DNA from 3 places in the Bacillus sp. M5A3_1b genome. Region 3 is predicted to be linked to each of the others. Evidence: riboswitches for the same ligand, from Rfam matches in the RefSeq annotation. Region 3 holds a riboswitch; each other region holds the start of a gene.

The links. Region 3 has a riboswitch for lysine ahead of ACLBWW_RS20660 (amino acid permease). Riboswitches for the same ligand answer to the same signal wherever they lie in the genome.
Region 1: linked by a shared signal. The riboswitch ahead of ACLBWW_RS06295 (aspartate kinase) and the one ahead of ACLBWW_RS20660 (amino acid permease) in region 3 are both predicted to bind lysine.
Region 2: linked by a shared signal. The riboswitch ahead of ACLBWW_RS14720 (amino acid permease) and the one ahead of ACLBWW_RS20660 (amino acid permease) in region 3 are both predicted to bind lysine.

What each region holds. Positions count from the first base shown of each region.
Region 1 covers NZ_JBKEZY010000002.1:19,850-27,971, reverse strand. Annotated here, with positions in the region: gene asnA (aspartate--ammonia ligase) at 1-233, shown strand, start outside; gene ACLBWW_RS06305 (helix-turn-helix domain-containing protein) at 370-807, shown strand; gene ACLBWW_RS06300 (VOC family protein) at 1,001-1,456, opposite strand; gene ACLBWW_RS06295 (aspartate kinase) at 1,801-3,030, opposite strand; lysine riboswitch at 3,230-3,416, opposite strand; partial or broken gene ACLBWW_RS06290 (hypothetical protein) at 3,608-4,054, shown strand; partial or broken gene ACLBWW_RS06285 (YndJ family protein) at 4,041-4,292, shown strand; gene ACLBWW_RS06280 (8-oxo-dGTP diphosphatase) at 4,322-4,807, opposite strand; gene ACLBWW_RS06275 (MFS transporter) at 4,945-6,207, shown strand; partial or broken gene ACLBWW_RS06270 (hypothetical protein) at 6,236-6,513, shown strand; gene ACLBWW_RS06265 (hypothetical protein) at 6,533-6,997, opposite strand; partial or broken gene ACLBWW_RS06260 (carbon starvation CstA family protein) at 7,108-7,401, shown strand; gene ACLBWW_RS06255 (polyphosphate kinase 2 family protein) at 7,491-8,122, shown strand, end outside.
Region 2 covers NZ_JBKEZY010000004.1:404,810-412,931, reverse strand. Annotated here, with positions in the region: gene ACLBWW_RS14740 (class I SAM-dependent methyltransferase) at 1-123, opposite strand, end outside; gene ACLBWW_RS14735 (DUF2716 domain-containing protein) at 322-813, shown strand; gene ACLBWW_RS14730 (DNA alkylation repair protein) at 877-1,647, opposite strand; gene ACLBWW_RS14725 (iron-sulfur cluster biosynthesis family protein) at 1,680-1,985, opposite strand; gene ACLBWW_RS14720 (amino acid permease) at 2,099-3,565, opposite strand; lysine riboswitch at 3,678-3,870, opposite strand; gene ACLBWW_RS14715 (GNAT family N-acetyltransferase) at 4,256-4,705, shown strand; gene ACLBWW_RS14710 (sulfite exporter TauE/SafE family protein) at 4,745-5,755, opposite strand; gene ACLBWW_RS14705 (VOC family protein) at 5,854-6,651, shown strand; gene ACLBWW_RS14700 (aminoglycoside phosphotransferase family protein) at 6,666-7,604, shown strand; gene ACLBWW_RS14695 (metallophosphoesterase family protein) at 7,618-8,122, shown strand, end outside.
Region 3 covers NZ_JBKEZY010000007.1:189,474-197,595, reverse strand. Annotated here, with positions in the region: gene ACLBWW_RS20670 (type 1 glutamine amidotransferase domain-containing protein) at 1-244, opposite strand, end outside; gene ACLBWW_RS20665 (ABC transporter permease) at 525-1,724, opposite strand; gene ACLBWW_RS20660 (amino acid permease) at 1,785-3,209, opposite strand; lysine riboswitch at 3,356-3,543, opposite strand; gene gapN (NADP-dependent glyceraldehyde-3-phosphate dehydrogenase) at 3,722-5,161, opposite strand; gene ACLBWW_RS20650 (ABC transporter ATP-binding protein) at 5,752-7,512, shown strand; gene ACLBWW_RS20645 (ABC transporter ATP-binding protein) at 7,509-8,122, shown strand, end outside.

The DNA.
Region 1 (8,122 bases), on a different contig from region 3:
GTAAATCACTTGATGAGCAGTTAACGAAAACAGGTGAAGACTTCAAACGTGAGTACGATTTCCATAAAGGTATTTTAGAAGACGTACTACCGTTAACAATTGGCGGTGGTATTGGACAATCAAGAATGTGCATGTACTTCTTACGTAAAGCACATATTGGTGAAGTTCAATCTTCTGTATGGCCTGACGATTTACGTGCAGCTTGCAAGAAAGAAAACATTCATCTGTTTTAATAGAAGAGAGAGGATAGCTCAAAGAGTTATTCTCTCTTTTTTATAGTGTAAACGAGTGGTTTACAGTGGGTTTTACTAATGGTTTCTTTCTTTTTTTGATCCTTTTATGTAATAATTTGTTAAAGGAGGGGACGTTATGAGCTTAGGAGAACAACTTAAAAGATTACGAGAGTCACAAGGATTTTCACAGGAAGATGTTGCTAAGAAAATTGGTGTGACAAGGCAAGCTGTGTATAAGTGGGAACATGATAAAAGCTGTCCGGATATTGATAATTTAATTTTGCTTAGCGAAATGTATAATGTCACGTTAGATGAATTAATAAAAGGAAACCAAAGCTTTAAAGAGAAAATACATATTGATGAAGATGAAGATTTTGAGAAAGAGAATGAATTTGGTTTCTACATTGGATTTGGTTTGCTAATTGTGAGTGCTTTTGTTGATTATGAAGGAATGCAAGAGATATTATTAGGGATAGCACTATTCATGATGGTTTTTTACTCTGATGTAAAGAAAGTTATGTTGAATGAGTTCAGATCGTTTTTCAAAAGAAAAGATATATATGATAAGAATTGAGAAGAGTCAGTTATATTTCCTAGGAAAGAGTATAACGAGTAAATGAATTGTTTTATAATAATTTTAGGATGTTGATAGTATGTTAAAAAAACAAACAAGCATAACCCCGTTCTAAAGTTAGGACGGGGTTGAAAATCTAAGCTTTATTAAGAAAGAATATCTTTCAAATATTTTTAATTCAGTAAAACATTCCTTATTTGTTACCGAGTTCTTCCGCTAAACCGATTAAAATTCCTTCGGTTCCACGAATGTAGCAGAGTCGATACGAGTCCTCGTACTGAACTACTTCACCAACGAGCTGAGCACCATGCTTCTTAGTAAGTCTGGATACCAATTCATCAATGTCTTCAACGGTGAACATGACGCGCAAATAACCGAGGGCATTTACAGGAGCTGTCCGGTGATCTGCTATAGTAGGTGGGGTGAGAAAGCGTGAAAGTTCAATTCGGCTATGGCCATCTGGCGTAACCATCATAGCAATCTCCACGCACTGAGAACCGAGTCCGGTTACGCGCCCAGCCCATTCACCTTCGACAGTAGCTCGCCCTTCGAGTTTTAATCCAATCTCTTCGAAGAAAGAGATTGCGTTATCAAGAGATTCTACAACGATGCTGACATTGTCCATTCGTAATAATCTGTTGTTTGTCATAGTCTTTATCTCCTTATATGTATAAATTTATTATTTAATTATCCTCATAATTATACTAAAATCTCTTCTAAACAAAAAACACCTTGTTACAGTGTAGGAAAATGTGACAAGGTGTTTTCGGGCATAGTGTATAAAATCTTGTTAACGAATAACACTTCGTAAACCCTTTACTATTGAAATATGCGAGAACTTTATTTCGTGAATGCTATCATTTCAAGAATTTGATACTGTAATTGCTATTCGATAGAATAACTTCGACTTTCCCACAAAACAGTCCTACCCTGTTTCTATTGATATAGGAAGGAAATAGATTCATATATTTTTTAAAGTTTTACCGGTGGAAATTAACTCATCTGCACTAAAGGCTCAATTTTCGCCATAAATGATTGATGCAGTGCCTCGACACCTGTTACTAAATGAAGGCGGTCAATAACGACAGACACTTTAATTTCTGATGTACTTACCATTTTAATATGAATATCTTCTTCTTTTAAAGTAGTGAACATATTTGCAGCAACACCAGGATTAGAGACCATACCCGATCCTACAATGGATACTTTTGCTAAATGATTTTCATATTCTACAGATTCATAGTGAAGTGTTTCTTGATTCTGTTCCAATACCTCTAATGTTTCTTCTAAATCATTAGAATGGATTGAGAAGGAGAGGTGAACAGTTCCTTCATTTGTAATACTTTGAATGATGATATCTACATTAATATGTGCCGCTGCTAATGTAGAGAAAACTGTTGAAAGTGCACCTTGTTCCAATCCTTTCATTGTGACGCGTGTAATATTATCTTCAAATGCAATACCTTTAACGATTGATTGTTGTTCCATGTTATATTCTCCTTTTACAATTGTTCCGTTTTCTTGTTCCATACTTGAGCGAACTTCTAACATGACATTATGATTTTTAGCAAACTCAACAGCACGCGGGTGTAATACACCAGCACCGAGGTTTGCTAGTTCTAGCATTTCGTCATAAGAAATTTCATCTAATTTATAAGCATCTTTTACAACTCGTGGGTCCGTTGTATATACACCGGTCACATCCGTGTAAATATCACATTTTTTTGCTTTCAGTGCAGCGGCTAATGCAACAGCAGTTGTATCAGAACCACCGCGGCCAAGCGTTGTAATTTCATGGTTTTCACTCATTCCTTGGAAGCCAGCTACAATAACAATCGTGCCTTCAGTAAGATAAGACTGAATTCGATCTGTATGAATTTCAGTAATCCGTGCACTATTATGTACAGATTCTGTCGTAATACCAGCTTGCCATCCAGTTAATGAAATCGCGTTATAACCTTTTGCTTGTAGTGCCATCGTTAATAATGAAATAGTCACTTGCTCTCCTGTTGATAGAAGCATATCCATTTCGCGTTTACTCGGATTTTCTGAAATCGCGTTAGCAAGTGCTACGAGTTCATCTGTGCTTTTTCCCATTGCTGAAACGACAGAGACGATGCTATGTCCTCGTTCATATTCTTCAATAATTAAATTTGCTACATGTTGAATGCGCTCAACGCTTCCAACAGAAGTGCCACCAAATTTTTGTACAATCGTTTCCATTACGAATTCCTTCTTTCATCCATTTTTAAGAATAGATTAGGACATATATAAATCCCAATATTCCTGTAGTTACCAGAGAAAAACAAAAAACACCATCTCAAATAAGTGAGGATGGTGCTGTTACAGGAAAAGGGAAACAGAAAACGGAGCTAATAAAAAAACCGCCAAAAAAGGAATACCATAAAAATGATATCTCTTTTTTGTAGATAGCTCTTCATACATACACTGCTGTACATATGACAGTTCTGTTTCTATTCGAAAACAGCCCCAATCGATAAATGCAGAGAAATATATCGATTTCGGCAATACTTCCTTTCATCTAATTTCATAGACATCTCTGTGTCTCCATTAGAATAATCATAAGTATCGCAACCTCTATCTCACGTTTTAGGCGAGAGTGTTTGATTTATGAAGTTGTTGGTAACATTTGTTTTATAATAATTTAAATTTTTCGGGGAATCAAGTGTTTTGTATAAATTTTAAAAATTCTTTCTTCTCTTGGAGGAGTTTGTGAAAACTGTAGCAAAATAAATTCATAGCATGTACATTAAAATTATAGCGCATTGGAGGTGGAAGAATGAAGGGGAAAAAGCCTATTTATGTTTCGGCAGAAATGAACACAACAATGGAGAAATTATGGGAATACACGCAAGAACCACATATACATACAGAATGGGATGCTCGCTTTACTGAAATTTCATATTTAGAGAAAAAAGAAGGAGAACCGCAGAAGTTTTTATATAAAACAAAGATCGGATTTGGACTTGAAATAGCTGGGGAAGGAGAATCGATAGGTGAAATAAGAAAAGAAACGGGAGAACGGATTTCTTCTTTAAAATTTTGGACGGATAATAAATTATCACTTATTCAAATAGGGCGTGGTTATTGGAAGTATACACCGCGTAAAGAACACATTCATTTTGAGACGCAATATGATTATGATACGAGGTTTGGTCGTATAGGGAATGTAATAGATTTTTATATGTTTCGTCCGTTATTAGGCTGGGCGACTGCTTGGAGTTTTAAAATTATGTAATAAGAGTAATGATTTAATCATTACTAGTAAGCTGAGAAGAAACGGTAAAGGAGATGAGGGGATTTATTTACATACTCGTTTCTTTACAATTCGTTTACCGTTAGCAGAGACTTTTATTATAAAGGAGAACACGAATCACATATTAGAAGCTAACCATAGAATGTGGATATTTGGAGTTAAGTTTTTAGAAATTGATTATGAGATTAAGAAAATAGAAGGAAAGTAAAAAAAGCTTGGAGAGATACCAAGCCTTTTTTACGTATGCGTAATTGTCATAGCAACTTGTTTATCTAAGTCTCGGTCCCAAACACGTTGAATTTCAAACGTACCTTTTTCAAAAAATAATGGGAATCTCTCTTTAAACCAATTTTGCATAGGAAGATTTAGTGCTGTATCGATTGCTACCCATAATAATTCGCCTTCAGGAGGATTCAAAAGGAGTTCACCTTCAAATGAATCTGTCCAATAGTTAAATACCATATATCGAACATTTTCTTTCGGATTTACGTATTCATCTAATCCTTTAAAAGTTAAATTTGAAACAAGTAATCCAGTTTCTTCTTTTACTTCTCGTTTAGCAGCTTGCACAATACTTTCTGGGAAATCTACTTTTCCGCCAGGAGCGATGTAGCCAGGAAAACCTCGATGATCGGGGCGTTTTATAAGTAAAACTTCATTATTTCGTTGGATCATACACATTGTATAGATGCGGTGCTCGATGTTATGAGAATTTTGAGGCATAACAATGTATTCTCCTTTATATTTATTTTGATAATTTTACCATAACATAATGGTTTCTTATATAATTAAAAAAGAATATTAGGAATTTTTAGTGATGTATTATAAAGTCTATAATCATTTGAAAAGAGGAGAGAGAAATGCAAGGGGAAGTACAAAGAGAAAAAGCTTTGGGGTATGTTGGTAAATTATTGTTGCCAGTTAGAGTATCACGGCATTTTAAGTTTTTGTGGATTGGACAATTGCTTTCAACTTTAGGGAGTTCTATAACGATGGTAATTTTACCAGTCGTTGTGTATTCGTTAACGGGTTCAACAGTTGTTATGGGGATGACAATGGCAATGTACATGCTACCAAATATTCTTGCTTTACCGTTTGCAGGTTTAGTTGTAGATCGAATTGACCGAGTAAAATTAATGTTATTTACAGACATAATCCGCTGTATATTGATGCTATTACTTGCATCGCTTATATTGATGGATTTATTAACAATTACAATTTTATATGTACTCGTTGCCTTTTACGGACTTATGGAAGGCATATTTCAGCCAGCGTATTCAGCTGTAAGAGCAAAAGTATTTGTACCAGAAATTCGAAACGCAGCTAATGCATTAACACAAATGAGTAATCAAGGTATTCGATTAATTGGACCGGCACTTGGAGGATTAATCGTATCAGTTGCATCTGCTGGAATAGGGTTTGGATTAGATGCGGTAACGTATTTGTTATCATTTTTTTGTTTATTATTTTTAAGTGAAATAAAGTTTAAAAAAGTAAAACCCATTGAAAAGAGAAAGGTCGATTACAAACAAGAGTTTATGGAAGGTATTTTAGTGTTAAAAAGTCATCCGTGGCTATGGATTACAATTTTGGTTTTTTCTTTCGTAAACATTTGTTATGCCGGCATTATCGTCGTATTAATTCCATGGTTATTTAATGTTCATCATCATTTTGAAGCTTACGTGTATGGATTAGGAATGGCATCCTCTGGTGTTGGAGCTGTAATTGCCGCACTTATTTTTGGTGGGAAGGAGCGGTGGCGTAAGCGGGGATTACTTGCCTATGGTGGTGTTTTAATAAGTGGTTGTGCGCTTTTAATAATGCCGTTTATTACTTGGGCACCTGCTTTAATTGGATTAATGGCAATTGAAGGATTTGGTATGATGATATTTGGACTCATTTGGGAAACAAGTTTACAAGAGCTTGTGCCAGAAGAAGCATTTGGAAGAGTGGCAAGCCTTGATATGTTAGGTTCATTTGCTTTATTACCACTAGGTTATGTGGTTGTAGGCTGGTTAGCTACTGTCATAGGTGGCGAGATAACGATTATAACACTAGCTATTTTAGTACTTGTAACAATTGGAATAGCGTTATGTGTAACAAGTATTCGACGATTTGATTGATGATATAAGGGAAGGGGGAACGACTTATATGATTATTGAAAACTTGAAAGATATAGTAGTAAAGGAGTTGGCCAACAAATATATTTTGCAAGAAAAGGTCTTTGAAGCAAAAATTTCACAGTCTATATCGCCACCCATAGAGAAAATAAGCTAACATATAACCAACTAGTATTAATAAAACATCTTTGTAACGAAAAGCCTTCCGTACATATTTGGGACAAGAAAATTAGTACGGAAGCAACAGAACTAGAAATCACAGAAGAAGTGACGGAAGCGATTCAATCTGGTTTTGTAAATGAAGAATAAGCCCTAATCAAATTAGGGCTTATTCTTCATTAAACACAAATGTTTGTTTCATTTGTTCCCCCTCATTTACCGGATGACCGTTGTATGAGAAATTTTTTTCTTCCCAAGTAATGACGACTTTAAAATTATGGCTATTAAAGTCTAAAGGGAATACGATGTAGTCAAAGCTTGTTTGACTTTTTGAAACGTTGTTATGTAATGTAGTAGGGTTAAAAGTAGCTTTAGAGGTAGGAGTGTTATCAAGTATTTCCACTGATACATTTGAAACGTCATTACCGATGTTTTTTACGAGTAAGCGATATGTATCGTATACACCCTGTTTTGGCTGCACTGCTTGCTTGTTTGCGCTATGAGATTTATCAATTTCGATATACCACTGTTTAGACTTTGATTCAATTGGTAGTGAGTGAAATGTGTATGCACTAGCTTGTATTGGTAGTGCTAAACAGACTAGTGTAAAGAGAGAAAGTATTTTTCGTTTCATCTTTAAAGTACTCCCATTCTGTAACGAATTTATTTGTTATTATCTTCTTTTTTTGAGAAGGTATACCATAATTCAATTGTAAAAAATATAGTCTCTCTTTGTGAATAAGATGGATATATTTCTCTTGGGCTAACCAATTGCCTGCAGCAATTGCGTTATGGATTGGAACGATGTATTTATTTATAAAAGGAAAACTATATGTTGTTTTCTTAATTCCCGTGACACTCATGACTGTAATTTACATTTTAAATGCAAAAATTGGTTTTAACATTCCGTTAAACACATCTTATATTGTAGGTACAGTTATTACGGTTATAGTAACTGCTGTATTCTTTATGAAAGCTGTGAAAAATAAAAATGAGAATATTGAAGTAGATGTGCAATTAGAGAAGGAAGCTGTGTAGAGATTTTTCTACACAGTTTTTTCTAATGTGAAAAATTTTCCAATAATATGTTAAAATAACATTGTCATACAACAAGGGGGATTTGTTTTATGGAAAATGGATATCTTGCTAAAGTAGATTTAATGAAAAGAATAGAATCGAAATCTAAGTATAATAAGAAACTTGAAAAATACCAAAGACGTTTATTAGCGCTACAGCAAATTGTAAAAGAAGAAAAAATCGCAGTTATGCTCGTTATGGAAGGCTGGGATGCGGCTGGAAAAGGCGGAGCGATTAAGCGAGTGACGGAACATCTTGATCCGCGCGGGTTTCAAGTAAATCCAATCGGAGCACCAGCACCTCATGAAAAACGGTACCATTACTTGCAACGTTTCTGGCGGAAACTACCTCAGTATGGGCAAATTACTATTTTTGATCGCTCATGGTACGGCCGTGTGTTAGTTGAGCGTGTTGAAGGCTTTGCTACAAAGGAAGAGTGGACGAGAGCGTATGATGAGATTAATGATTTTGAAAAACTATTAACAGATGATCATTATATAATCGGGAAGTTTTTCTATCATATTAGTAAAGATGAACAATTAAAGAGGTTTAAAGATAGAGAGAACAATCCTTTAAAAAGATGGAAAATTACAGACGAAGATTGGCGTAACCGTGAAAAGTGGGACGAGTATGTTGAAGCAATGGAAGACATGTTTGAAAAAACAAATAAGCTAAATGCGAA
Region 2 (8,122 bases), on a different contig from region 3:
ATACGACCACGATAAAGGTGCGCTCTTCATCCGACCCGTTTCTGAAATGAAAGAAAAATCCCAACCGCTAAAATTTGTATTAGCACTTTCTAATAAAGTTAAAAATAATGGATCACGTTTCATAATTGTATCCTCCTATTTTGTAAGTAAATGATATGATGAAAAAAGAAAAAAAGGAGGACCTCTTATTAAAGGGGAACGTTTTTACGTTTCGTGTTCGAATAGATTCATATACATTCGCTCCTTGTCAGAATGGTTATTTATATATTCGGGATAATCGAGTGTAAATCCTTTGAAGTTAGTAGGGAAGGTAGTTGCTTAATGGAAAACTGGATAGAGTTTACGGACAAAGAGAATAATCAAATTTGGGACAAGATATATAGTGAACTTAAGTTTTCACCAAGTGTTTCTATATTCCCATCGTTTAAGGTGCCAAGTCCTTTTGTAACATATGATATTTCTCATTGCTTTGGAGAATCGATAGATATAAATATATATAGCGATCTGGAAGATAAAGCGTTACAAGCTTTTCAAGAAATTACAGGATCAAATGAATATATTATGGCACTGGATTGGCAACATGAGTGTTATTGGGTGAATCCACATTTTGAGTTTGAAAGAAATGAATTTGATGAGTGGATGATACCTGTATTTCCGAATGGAGATTACTACTTCTTTATTCAGAAAGACTTTAAGTGGGGCTATTTAGGCCATCCTTGGGAGGAGAGTATAACGATATTTGGAAAAGAACTTATAGAAAGCTTTGAACGAAATAAGCCAAAAATGTTTCAAAATATTTTAAGACAAGGGTAATGTTTGAAAGAGAAAACCGCTTATACTTCATTTTTGAAGCATAAGCGGTTTTGTTTAAAATACTTAAAAAGAAAAATCTTTTGGCAAAGTACCACTTTTTATTACCGTTCTTAACCCATGTTTTATAATCCAAGGGTTAACAGGATGCTGTTTATCACGTAACTGCTGCAACCATTGAAAAACGAGTTCTTTATCGTCTTTCGTAATATCGTTAATATGATTGGCTACTGATTTTTGGACATATTTAGAAGGATCATTCATTAATGGTTCAAGAAGCTGTAAATTGTTCTTAAAGTCACCTTTCAGAGCTCCCATTTTTTTAGCCCAAGGAAGTCTTGGTCTTGTACCTTCGGAAACTAATCTCCTAATGTGGCTGTTTTCGTCATGAATCCACTGTTGTAATATGTGTAGTGTGTTTTCATGGTATGTTTTGAGAAAAGGCCGAATGGCATATTCAGCAGTATTCCTTTTTGTTATTTCATACATGGCGTTACATGAGGTTTCAAAATCGTTAAGCCCATATTTTTCAACGTATTTTGCAATAGGCATATACATATAGCCGTTTGTAAATGTACCTACTTCTGTTGTGTTTTCTGGTCCCAATGTTTTCAGTAAAATATGTATTGCTTCATTAAAATCTTTTTGTAATGCAGTATGTAATTCATCTGCTATTACTTCTATACGTTGCTTTAACTCTAAATTTTCAACTTTACATGTGACGGAAGATACGAAGTTTCTTTTAGAGAAATTAGGATCGTGTTTACAAATAGAATCAGCCATTATTTCTGCTAATTCTTCATTAAATAAAAATTTTAACGGAACATAATTACCCATTTTTCACCTCATTGATCAGCTGAAAATAATTTTTATTTTTTAATCGGCAACCCATAAACTAAAGTCTCACTCGGAGTCGTAATACTAAAACCTGTCGTTTTATAATCAAGTGTCACCGTATCACCAGTGTAGTCTTTCGTAAATGAATCCATTTGTACGATAAACTCAGCATCTTCATATACAACATCATCTGCATCATATGTATCCCAAATTAAATCAACATCAATGAAAATACTGCAAGAGTTTGTCATTGTTCCTCTAATGCGAATGATTTTTTTGTCTTCACGTTCTAATCTATGTATAGCTGCTTTTGCTTCATCAGTAATGCGAATGTTCATGGTATCCCAACCTTTATGTATATTTCCTTTATTATTGCAAAAACAGGAGCAATAGGGAAGGGAGAAGCATTGGAATAAAAAACGAGCAAACATATTTGTTTGCTCGTTTCACTTTATTTCAATTCACATTTATCAAGTGGAATCACTTTCGTTTTCTTCGTAAATTTATATCCTAACCATAGTACTAAGAAGAGTGGTAAACCGATGTAAGAAACGAGTACGCCGTTCCAATCAATTGATTCACCCATAAATGCACCGTAGTTTTGTCCTAAAATTACGATGACACAAAGTGCAAATGCGAAGATTGGACCGAACGGGAACCATTTTGCTCTATATGGTAAGTCTTTTAAATCTTTACCTTGTGCGATATATGCTTTACGGAAACGGTAATGACTAATTGCGATTCCGACCCATGCGATAAAGCCTGACATTCCAGATGCGTTTAATAACCAAATGTATACAACACCGTCGCCGAATAAGGAAGCAATGAAAGCGATACTACCGACAATTGACGTTACGATTAATGCGTTAACAGGTACACCGCGGCTGTCTAATTTGCCTAAGAATTTTGGTGCTTTACCTTGGCGAGCTAAGTCCCAAAGCATACGAGTTGATGCATACATACCAGAGTTACCAGCAGATAGTACTGCCGTTAAAATAACAGCGTTCATAACAGAAGCAGCAAAGGCAACGCCCGCTTTTTCAAAAATAAGTGTAAACGGACTTACTGTAACATCGCTTGCGGCAAGGCTTTCAGTTGTATAAGGAATTAATAAACCGATAACGAGAATCGCAAGGATATAGAATAAAAGAATACGCCAAAAGATAGAACGAATTGCTTTTGGAATGTTACGCTCTGGATCAGCAGTTTCACCAGCAGCTACTCCTAATAATTCAGTTCCTTGGAAGGAGAAACCAGCAGCCATAAATACACCGATAATTGCCATAATGCCGCCATTAAATGGTGCATCTGCAACTGTAAAGTTTTTGAAGCCAACAGTTTCGCCACCCATAATTCCGAAAATCATCATAAAGCCGACAATTAAAAAGATAATAATAGTAACTACTTTAATAAGTGCGAACCAATATTCAGATTCACCAAACCCTTTAACAGATAAATAGTTTAAAAGGAAAATAATAGCTAAACATAATCCACTCCAAATAAGAGAAGGGGTATCAGGGAACCAAAATTTCATAATTAATGTTACAGCAGCGAGTTCAGCAGCAATTGTAATGGCCCAGTTATACCAATAGTTCCATCCAAGTGCAAAGCCAAGGGACGGATCAACAAATTTTGTTGCATAAGTACTAAAAGATCCAGTAACAGGCATGTAAGCTGCGAGTTCAGCTAAGCTTGTCATTAAAAAGTAAACCATAATCCCAATTGCGGCGTATGCAATTAATGCGCCACCAGGTCCAGCTGAATGGATGACACCACCGCTGGCAAGAAATAGTCCGGTACCGATTGTACCACCGAGAGAAATCATCGTAAGGTGACGAGATTTTAATCCGCGTTTTAATTCACCTTGTCCTTGTGTAGTTTGCGTTTTAGAGGTAGCTTGATTCGTTGCGCTATTCATGTTCAACACTCCTTTTCTTGTAAGATAGGAAGGAACGGGGGAGAAAAATACAAAAAACCGCCAAAGGAATTTGGCGGAACGTTTCACAAATAACCACCCCATCATACCCTTCCGTTAAGATAGCACCCCACGTTTACACGGTAATTTTGTAAACGTGACAGTTCTGTTCCTTTCGGAGACAGCCCCAGCTCATAATTCCAGAGAAGAAATATAAACTTCGGCAACTTTTCCTTTCAAACGGAGTCGGTGACATTCTCTGTGTCTCGTCCGTTTTACTCATAAAAGTCGCAACCTCTACCTCATCGGATTGATGAGGATTTGATATATTGCTAAGATTTTTAATATATGGCAATTGTAATGACTTTCTGAATATATTGCAAGATATTTTGTTAGGAAAAGTCAAAAAATATCGGTTATTGTATAGGAAACGCTTGCAAAACTCCACCCGAACTTACTATTATGTAACAATAAGCAAAGAAAAAATTGTTATACAAATGTTTCGCAAAAAATATTGAAAAACCCTCTAAAATTAAAAGAAAATTCAGAAAATATAATTCGACATAACTATTAAAAGAGGATTATTCCTTAAATTCGTTTCAAAGAATAAGTATAAATCTGATGAATAGAATGAATATTCTTTTTATTTCTGGTAAAATTGAAGTATTGTTTAATTGAAAAGGGGAAATCAACATGAAATTAGAAACAGAAAGGCTCTATATAGTACCGTGTACAGAAGAGAGGATGCACGTTGCGAGCAAGCAAGGATATGATAGTGGTCCACATATTGTAGGACATGTAGAAACTGTAAAAAAAGATAAGGAAGTATTACCTTGGGGTGCGTGGTATGTCATTCGAAAAGAAGATGACATCGTTCTAGGTGATATAGGGTTTAAAGGGAAACCAAATGAGGAACATATAGTAGAAATTGGTTACGGATTTATTGAGAAATATTGGAATAAAGGGTATGCGACAGAAGCTGTAAGAGAGCTAATAAATTGGGCTTTTCAAACAGAAGAGGTAGAAACGATTATTGCAGAGACACTTCTTGAAAATATTAGCTCGATTCGTGTATTAGAGAAACTACATATGAAGAGAATTGGCACTACAGAAACGATGATTAATTGGAAAATAGAACAATAAAAAATACCGCTCGAAGTATATCGGGCGGTATTTTTATCGTTATGGTAGCATTTGTTTTTGATCATTCGGATATCCAGCTGTCGATGCGTTAGAACGCTTGGAATGATTGCGAACAGCAATGAAAATAGAAATAATAACGACAAGACCAACTGCCACGTAAGAAAGTGAAATAATAGTTGGATCAACTTTAAATGTAGTAAGCAGTGTACGAATGTTTGTAAAGATAATAAGGCCGCCAACTAATACGCCAAGTAAATGAGAAGGAACGATGCGCACTAACCATGCAGCGATCGGTGCCGCAACGATACCACCGAGCATGAGAGAAAATACCCAAACCCAGCTTACTTGTTCCCATCCAAGTGAAATGAAAAATCCAATTGTTGCAGCGAGTGAAACAGGAAATTCGCTCGTATCTACAGATCCGATAACTTTTCTAGCTTCATTTCCTCTTGCCAAAAGTACAGGTGTCGTAATCGGACCCCAGCCACCACCACCAGTTGAATCAACGAATCCAGCGAATAAGCCAAGCGGAACAAGCTGTTTTGCAGACATACGTTTATTTGAAGTAACAATTTGTTTTTGAATGATGAATCGTAATAAAATATAAACCCCTAAAGTAAATAAAAATACGGAAATGTACGGTTTAATTACATCGCCAGGTAAATTGCTTAAAAAACATGCCCCAATAAATGCGCCAATTGCTCCTGGTAATGTAAGCCTGGAAACGGTATATTTATCAACGTTTCCAAATTTGATGTGAGATGCACCAGAAGCGGCGGTTGTAACGACTTCAGCTAAATGAACAGAAGCGGAAGCTACAGCCGGTGCGATACCAAACATTAATAATAGTGAGGTAGATGTTACCCCATACGCCATTCCAAGCGCCCCATCAATCAATTGAGCGAAAAATCCAATAATAGCAAAGACAATTAATTTCTGCATAAATAATCCCCCTGTAATAATAAATGAAAAAGACACTTTTCCCGTATGAGAAAAGTGCCTTTGGTTTTTCCAATCAGCAATAATTAAATTTGTTTCATTATAATGCATATTAATCGTATAAATCAACTAGGTTTTAAAGTTTTTTGAATTGAATGAAAGAAAAATAAAATATACAATAAAAGGATGGAGAGAAAGGGGAGAAAGACATGTTACGATTTGATCATCTCGTACACGCAGTATATGGTACACCGGAGGAAGCGGCAAAACAAATGCAGGAGCGTGGATTTCATACTGCAATAGGCGGAGAGCATACGACCTGGGGTACTTGGAATAGTTTATGTTATTTTGATTTATCATATATAGAATTTTTAGCAGTTCAGCATGAAGAAAAAGCGAAGAAAGCAGACAATCCATTAGTACAAGAAACAGTAGTAAAATTAGAAGACGGAGAAGGAATGCTACAAATCGCAATTCGAGTAGATGCCATTGAAGACCTAGCAGTTAAGTTTAGTAAGCAAGGTTTACATACGATAGGACCATTTGAAGGGAAACGTATGAGAAAAGATGGCCGCCTTTTAGAATGGAAAATGTTATTTGTAAAGCAAGAGGAAAACGGACCGAAATTACCATTCTTTATACAGTGGAATGAAACGGATGAAGAAAGAAGAAACGATTTACGTAACATAGGGACGATCACTGAACATAAAAACAAAGTACAACAAATTGAAACGATTCATTACGCAGTGAAAAATGTTCGAGAAACAGTACAGAAATGGAAAGAAGTAATGGGGCTAACTGCAAGCCAGGTCGTTAAAAATGAAGAATGGAATGCGGAGTGTCAAAGCGTATCATTTGGTGATGTTCATGTGCAGTTTTGTGAACCAATAGGAGAAGGGTTAGTACTAGAACGTTTGAAACATCATGGCGAATATCCATTTGCAGTGGAGTTTAAAGGTGACAATAAACGAGAGCATGAAGTGTTAAGTAGTTTGTACATATATTGATAGAGGTGAATGTCGTGAAGGAAATGCTTAGAGAGATAGAGAGACAACTAGAATGGCCTCGTATTGTAAAGTGTACAGCTATTTCAAAAGGTTTTTCACATGAAGAAAAATATAAAGTTGAATTAAAGAACGAAGAAACTTATTTTGTGAAAGTATGTGATGCTGTTCATTTTGAACGTAAACAAGAAGAATATACGTATATGAAACAATTAGAGTTATTACATATTCCAACGCCCAAGTTAATTCATTTCATAAAACTTGAGGAATTAAATAAATGTGTACAAGTATTTGAATGGACCCAAGGTGTAAATGCTGAAGAAGGTTTAGGGAAGCTATCGGTGGAAGAACAGTATAATGCAGGAAGAAAAGCAGGGGAAGTATTAAAGAGGATCCACTCAATTGGAAAAGAAAGTGCAAGTAATAAATGGGAAACAGTTCGATGGAATAAATACGAAAGATACGTAGAAGCGTTAGCAAACTATGAAATAGACTTCCTTGATTTGAAGCCAGTATTAAGTTTTGTAGGGGAGCATAAACAATTATTGAAAAATCGCCCTATTACCTTTTTACACGATGACTTCCATCCAGCAAATAGTATGATTCATAATAAAGAGTTTATCGTTATCGATTTTGGTGGATATGATTTTGGCGATCCAATACATGATTTTTATAACGTAGCGATCTTTACTACAAGAATAAGTAAACCATTTGCGGTTGGACAAGTTCACGGTTATTGCGTGGGAGAACCGTCACTTCACTTTTGGCAGTTGTACTCATTATATGCAGCAATGACATTCCCAGCTGATATCGTATGGACAAACAGAAGCACGCCACATTTAGTAGATGATATGAAGGAAAGATTGAAAGGAATTTTAGAAGATCATAACAATTTTTCATCCTATATTCCAAAATGGTATCAATCACAACATGAGGATATAATAAACAATAAGTAATGGAGGGATTCATATGGATAAAATAGCGGTAATTTCAGATATTCACGGTAATATTCCAGCTTTAGAATCTGTACTGCAAGATATTAAAGTAAGAGGAATTGAGCGCATCATTTGTCTTGGAGATTTAGTCGGAAAAGGTCCTCATTCTAGTGAAGTGATTGAAATCATTCGTAAAGAATGTGATGGAGTTGTAATGGGGAACTGGGATGATTTCATCACAAAACCTACGGAATTTGAAGCGTTAAAATGGCATCAACAACAATTATCGGAAGAACAAAATGACTATTTAAGAAGCTTACCATTTTCAATCGAATTTTTTATGAGTGGCAAATTAATTCGTATGTTCCACGCATCGCCGAGAAGTTTATATGAAAGAATTCAGCCACATGCCTTAAGAGAAGAGCGTATTAGTATGTTTGAAAACAGTGAGCTGACAGAGAATATAGAAGGGGAAAGAAAACCAGATGTCGTTTGCTACGGTGACGTTCACCAAGCATTCGTTCAAAACTTCAGAGGGA
Region 3 (8,122 bases):
CACGAAGTATATCTGGGGAAAATCCGCCTGGTATGAAGAGGGCATCAAAGTTCTCTGGAGAAACATCATCGATACCTTTATCAATTACAACTTCACTTTTTCCTTGTTTACCGTGTACTGTTTTACCTTTTTCCATTTCAATAGTTGTTAATTCATATCCCTTTTGATTAAAAGCTTCTGCTGGCTCTGTGTATTCTGTGTCCTCGAAATAATCTGTTATTAAAGTAGCAATTTTTTTACTCATTCTAATCCGCTCCTTACATTATATTATCGGTTTCAGAATCATCCTTGAGCAATGTCTTTTATAAAGTGAAACTTTAATTCATATTTTTTCATTCCCTCCAGTTCCTTTGCCCTGTTACTTTAATACATACCCTTTTTGTTAGGACGTAAACATGTATTATCGTTTTTTTATGTGAAATTATAAAATATCGGTTATGCCGGTGATTCTTGTTTGAGGAAGAAAAATAAAAAAGCCAAGGAGATAATTTATTTTCTCCTTGGCTTTAAGATAATTCTTTTCGTTAAAACGCAGAAACGCGTTGCTTCGTTTTTGGTACAATAATAAATTTGATCCAGAGTACCCCGATAATCATAATGATAAGGCTATGTAAAAATTGACCTGTAGCAATGAGTATAACAATTGAAAATACAATGAGTTGAATGCTTAGTAATATAAAGATTAAGCGAAGAAATTCATTCATTTGTTTTTCAGTATTAATTGGATATAATGCTACAATAATATTTCCCGAAAAATATTTCCACAGGGAACGGAGCTGCATAGAAATCATATATAGGACGATGTAAGAGATAGCACCTTTTGCGTATATGTTTGGTATAAAATATAAGGCGAAGGCACCGATTACCCCTAAGCGGATATATATACCGAAATAATCATTCCCGCGTAAAAATGCGAGTGTATGTAAATAGAAGAAAGTTGCTCGTTTTTTATGTAATAAAGGTTCAATCCAATTTGTAAGCCATTTTCTTTTATTTACTTGCTTATTCAGTTGCGGAACATCGGTGAAAATGCTAGCAAATTGATAAAAACGAACGTTCATTTTTTCTTCTTGTTCAATTATGTAATCCCACGGTACTCGTTTTGTAGGCTGTTTTTTCGTATATAGAAGTAGGAAAGCAAGTAGTAAGAGTAATCCGCCTAATATAAGAACATGTGCTGAGTAAAACAGCATGTAAATAATGAGTGCGTTACAAGCAATACGAATAATGAACCATATGTTTTTTTCATGGCTATCACGCCACATCCAATGTATGTACATATTCCAAGCTTTCGTAATCATTAAAATGATAAAGATTGTACATAAGAAAGGTACCGTTAATTGTAATGATTGCAGGGCAAGTGGAACGAGAATAAGGAACGTAAATAATAATGGAAAAAGCTGAATGATGTAATTATATAGAAGAGATTTTTTAAAATAAGACGTTAGTTTCTCTTCTAATGCAAGTAAATAGACAGCATCAGGTTTTTGAATAAATGTACGGATAGGACATCTCGTTATAATCGCTGTTAGGACGATTGTAATAAGTAATAAAGATAGTCCTTTAGAAGGAGCTGTTTTAAGAAACTTTGCATAATAGTAAGCACCTATACAGGCAACGAAGATAAAGCTATATAGTAAACCGTTAATCATACGTGCAAAGTATGTAATGATATTTTGAATATGTTGTTGGAAGCGGCTGCTCCATAGCGATTCGATTGACATGTTTTTCACCTCTTTGTTCTATTATATATGTTTTATAAAAGAAAAAACGAGCAAATTGCGTTATGCAACTTGCTCGTTTTTCTTTTCGTTATTTTTTTTCTGATCACGATTCATTAATGGATAGAAGGCAAAGCCGATTACGAATAAACCAATTCCGAGAAGGAACGTTTTTATATCGGATGCGCCGGTTTTAATAACCCATAGTGCGTAGCAAAGTGCGATCACTGCGACTATGCCATCTGTAATTCTTGCCCGCATTTCATTTTTATATGTTTCACCAGTTGCGACTAGTTTTAACTGGAAGATTGGTGAAACGAGATATGGAATGAGGTAGGCCAGTGTTGATACGGTAATAACGAATGTATAAGCTTCCGCAATAGTTCCTGATAATGTTGAGAATAAGAACACTTGCGACATAATGTTTGTTAATCGTAATGAGTAAATTGGACTTCCTTTTTTATTTGTTTTTGTGAAGAAGGAAGGGAAGAAACCTTCTTTTGCTGCTTGATACGGTACTTCTGAGCTTAATAAAATCCAGCCTAATATAGAACCGAATAGGGAAGTAAGAGCAAGTAATGCCATCAGTTTCCCGCCGCCATGACCCATTGCAGCGTTTAATGCATCTGCTAATGGACGTTCAGAAGCTTGTAATTTATCAACGTGAAGTACACCCATTGTTAAAATTGTAATTCCTAAGTAAATCGCAACTGTAATAAGTAATCCTGCAACTGTTGCGCGTTTTACTGTTTTAGGAGAGGTAGCACGGTTTGATAAAAGTACTGCCGATTCAATTCCGATAAATGCCCAAAGCGTTGTAAGAGCAGCTAAGTTTACTTGTGAAAGAAGGCCGTGTGATACACCTGATTTATCGATCATCGGTGTGTACCATTGTCCAAACTTAGAAGCTTCGAATGCAAATAAAGTAACGACGATGAATAAAAGGAATCCAGTTACTTTCGTTGTTGTTGCTAAGAAGTTTAGCTTTCCAGCTCCGCTTACACCGTTTGTTAATATAATATGAGTTCCCCAAAGTAAGATGGAACAAATCGTAAATGTAATTAGTTTTCCGACTTCTATATCGAACAAGCCGATTGAAAAGAGTAGTCGTGTATCTTTCATAATTGGGAAAAAGAGTGATAAATATCCCGCGAAAGATGTAATGATGGCAACGTTACTTGCCCAGTTTGCAACCCAATATCCCCATACCATACTGAAACCAGCCATTTTTTTCTTTTTTGGTGTTGAGAATAAAGCATATGCATGACTTTGTGGTCCTGTCGTTAAATCAGGACGACGAATTGCTAAATTACCGAAAACAAGAGCTAGCATTAAAACACCAAACCCTGTTGTTAACCAAGCTAAAGTGACACCGAGAGGGCTTGCTGTTTGTGCCAACGTACTTGGCACCATGAAAATACCAGCGCCAACCATGTTACCGACAACGAAAGCTGTTAATACCCAAAAGCCCCATTTTTTTTGTTGCATAGAAAATACCTCCAAAGTTAGTATAACCAAGTCAAGCGAGGAGATATGTATGTCTTCTTAGTAGAGAAGAGAAGTCCCAAACAAAACAAAAAAAGCACGTAATTTGCCGCTACATGCTTTCTATCTTATAAGAAACCCACGACATACCTCTCGATAGCTCTCCACAAACGAAACGTTTCGTTTGTGACAGTTCTGCACTTATTAAATGCAGACCCAGCAAGCGTGCATGGTGGACACGGGCTTACTTCGGCAATCATTCCTTTCTCATTCCTTCATCAATGCCACTACATCTCCTGAAATGATACTCTTAATGACTGCAACCTCTACCTCACCGAGATACGAATGAGGATTTAAATATTAAATTAACGTCTTTAAGAGTAACAAATGAATTTTTATACGTCAATGGATATAGTAATAATCAGATTATAGAGAAGAGTTTGTTATTAGGAATGAATAATTATTTGATATAAAAAGAAGCTGATCCAAAATTAGATCAGCTTCTACATATAAGATTAAACTAAGTTTAATACAGTTACTTTTTCACGTGTCATAGACTCAAGGCTCTTACGAATACCTTGTGCGCCCATACCTGAACCTTTTACACCGATGAATGGGAAGTGGTCAGGGCCGCGCTCTGTACGTCCGTTAATTTGAACAGAACCAGTTTCGATTTTGTTAGCAATTGCAAATGCTTTGTTAATGTCTTTTGTGAAGACACTTGCTTGTAAGCCGAACTCTGATTTGTTAGCAATTTCAATTGCTTGCTCATCTGAAGAAACACGGATGATTGGAAGGATTGGGCCGAATGGCTCTTCCCAAGCAACTTTCATTTCTTCTGTTACGTGGTCGATTAATGTTGGGTAAATTAAGTTACGCTCACGTTTGTTACCGATAACGATTGTTGCACCTTTTTCAACAGCGTCGTCAACTAAGCCTTGAACGAAGTCAGCAGACTTGTCGTCGATTAATGGAACGATTGTGCTGTCTTGTTCTGGAGATCCAACTGATAGCTCAGCTACTTGCGCTTTTAATAAGCTAACAAGCTCGTCCGCTACGTTTTCGTGTACAAGTACACGTTTAATAGCAGTACAACGTTGACCAGAGTAAGAGAATGCACCGCTTACGATATGGTTTGCAGCATCTTGTAAGTCAGCATCTTCACGAACGATACCAGGGTCTTTACCACCAAGTTCTAATACAAGTGGAATCATTGCAGCTTTTTTCGCTAAATGTTTACCTGTGTTTGTACCACCTGTGAACGATACCATATTGATGCCTTCGTGTTCTACTAAGTAGTCACCAATTACAGAACCGCGTCCTGTAGCTACGTTTACAAGACCTTTTGGAAGGCCAGCTTTATGAAGTGCTTCAACCATTTTAATACCACTAATTGCACCTTGAGTTGCTGGTTTGAAAATAACAGCGTTACCCATAATTAATGCTGGTGCAAGTTTTGCAGCAGATAAGTTTACTGGGTAGTTAAATGGTGCGATTGCTAATACAACACCAAGGGGTGCGCGTTGGATGATCGCAAGTTTAGATTTCGTTCCGCCAGGGAAGCTATCGCCCATCATGCTTTCTCCGTGCATATGAAGAGCTTCTTCGATTGTGTAACGAATGAAATCAGCTGTACGAACAACTTCTTTCTTCGCATCTTTATAACCTTTACCGACTTCTTTCATAATGATATCGGCAATTTCATCTTGCATATTTACGAGCTCATCAGCCCATTTATATAAATATTTTGCGCGATCTTGTAGAGAAGCTTCCGCCCATGATTTTTGAGCTTCTTTTGCAGATGCAATTGCTTCATCTACTTCTCCGCGAGTAATTGCTTGTACTTGTCCAATTACTTCGTGTAAGTATGGAGATGGAATTTCGATTGTTTCTCCTGAAGAGCTTTCTCTCCATTCTCCGTCTAAATAAAATTTGTACGTATTGCTAGTTGTCATGATTAGTCCTCCTAAAATAGCAACTTGTAAGAGTGAGTATAAGGTGATTGTAGGGTGTTTGATAACATTTTTCAAATGAAATGTTTGTGAAAACGATTTCTTATTCTTTTTTTATTTTGTATGCCCTTTCTTACAGAAGATTCCCTTATTTCAAAATGATGTAGCGTATATTTTTATTCGGTTTGTAAAAAAAACAATTGACAGAATACTCAATAAAGTTGTAAGATTATAAATGGAAAATAAATGAAGGGGGTGTGCGTAATGATTGTAATCGTAAATGTGATGGGCTTAGCTCTGTTAAATGGCAGAAAACATTCATATCATTACGCAACCCGTGCGGATATATAAGGCATCTTTGTCTTATAAAAAGCGTACGTTGCGTATATCGTAACGTACGCTTTTATGCATTTTTGTGCATATCGTCAAGCGGCGGTATGCTTTTTTTTGTTTATTTTCCACGTTACTATATAAAAATTTGGAAGGTGGAAAAATGTGATGAGACTGTATGGATTACGAAATGTAAATGTGATGGATCTGGATAGTGGGTAAAGAAATGGGAGTGAAACGAGAACGAGAAGGGAGAGGTTACATTGTTATCAGTATTACTAAAGTTAAAATGGTTTTTTAAAGAGCATTGGAAGAGATATAGTATCGCCATTGGAGCTCTTTTAATTGTAAATATAGTTGAAGTCATTCCCCCGAAAGTGTTAGGGGTTACGATTGATAATATAAAAACAGGAACGTTAACGAATGCAGCAATTATGCAATTTATTCTTATTTTAATAGGGGTTACGGTAATTGGATATGGTCTTACTTTCGTTTGGCAACATCAATTGTTTGGGGGAGCATTCGTACTGGAGAAGACGATGCGCTCTAAATTTATGGGGCATTTACTTAAGATGACACCGACGTTTTATCATAAAAATCGTACTGGTGATTTAATGGCGAGAGCGACAAATGATTTAAAAGCAATTGCTATGACAGCTGGTTTCGGTATATTAACGCTCGTGGATTCGAGTTTATATATGCTTACGATTGTCTTTATGATGGGATTTACAATTAGTTGGGAGCTTACATTTGCGGCACTTATACCGCTTCCGATTATGGCGTATGCGATGAACATATATGGAAAGAAATTGCATGAGAGATTTACAGTTGCGCAAGATGCGTTCGGAGATATGAATGATAAAGTACTTGAATCGATCGCTGGTGTGCGCGTTATTCGTGCATACGTACAAGAGAACGCGGATCAGGAAAGATTTCATCATTTAGGAGATGACGTATACGAAAAAAATATGAAAGTAGCTAGAATCGATGCATTATTCCAGCCAACTGTGAAAATGCTTGTTGGTCTTAGTTATTTAATTGGTTTAGTGTATGGCGCGTATCTTGTATTTCAATCAAAGGTAACACTTGGTGAACTTGTTTCATTTAACGTGTATTTAGGGATGATGATTTGGCCGATGTTTGCAATTGGCGAATTAATTAATGTTATGCAAAGAGGAAATGCTTCATTAGACCGTGTGAATGAAACGTTAGCGTATGAACCGGATGTCAAGGATCCGAAAAATCCAAAGCTTGTACAAGAGCCGGATTATATTCAGTTCGATGACGTTACCTTTTCATATCCTTCATCAACTGAAACAAATTTAAAAAAGGTTTCATTTACATTAAAACAAGGGGAAACGCTTGGGGTTGTTGGAAAAACAGGAAGCGGAAAAACGACGCTCGTACGCCAGCTTCTTCGTCAATACCCACTTGGAGATGGGGATATTGCAGTCTCTGATGTGACGTTAGATAACATAACGAATGAAAATGTACTCGGATGGATTGGGTATGTACCTCAGGAACATATTTTGTTCTCAAAAACAGCGAGGGAAAATATTTTATTCGGAAACCGAGAAGCGACGGAAGAAGAACTCGAGAAAGCGATTGAAATTGCGGCGTTTACAAAGGATTTAGAGTTTTTACCAGAAGGGTTAGAAACGCTCGTTGGAGAGAAGGGTGTTTCTTTATCAGGAGGGCAAAAACAAAGGATTTCAATTGCGCGAGCTGTCATTCAAAATCCAGAAATTTTAATTTTGGACGATTCTTTATCAGCTGTTGATGCTCGTACGGAAGCAGCGATCATTGAAAATATAAGAACAGAAAGAAGCGGAAAAACGACGATTATTACGACGCACCGTTTATCTGCCGTACAACATGCGGATTGGATTCTCGTTATGGATGAAGGAGAAGTAATGGAAGAGGGTACGCATGAACAGCTTATTCAAAGCGGAGGCTGGTATGCTGAGCAGTTTGAAAGACAACAAGGGGAAAATGAAAGTGCGGATAGTGGGGTGAAAATATGAGCGTTTCAAAACGATTGTTTCAATATGCGATGAAAGTAAAAGGGACAATTTTTGCAGCGATGCTAATGTTATTTATTTTCGTTATTGCAGAGCTTGCTGGTCCTTTCGTCGCGAAAACGATGATTGACGATCATATCGTCGGGATAGAGAAACCTTGGTATGAAACAGAAAAGAGTGAAGAGGCTGTTTCGTATAATGGCGCCTTTTATAAGCGAAGTGATCGCTTCCAGGAAGGTGAGAAAAAAGGAAAAGAAGTACGCGTGATGCAAGTCGGTTTTCAATATTACTTTGTACCGAATAAAGTGAATGATGAAGGGTCACGTACTGTAAAAGATGATATGATTACCGTCCAAAATGGTAAGGCAGTGCAAGTGTATAAAGCGAAAGCATTAACGAAAGAAGAAGTGTTTGCGTTTTATAAACCAGAAATAAACCCCCTATTATTACTTGGTGGTGGTTATTTCGCTTTATTAGTAGTTGTCTCATTATTTGCATACGGAAAGCAATTTTTCCTACAGAAGGCAGCGAACAAAATTATTCAAATTATGAGGGAAGATGTCTTTTCTCATATTCAAACGTTGCCGATTCGTTATTTCGATCATTTACCAGC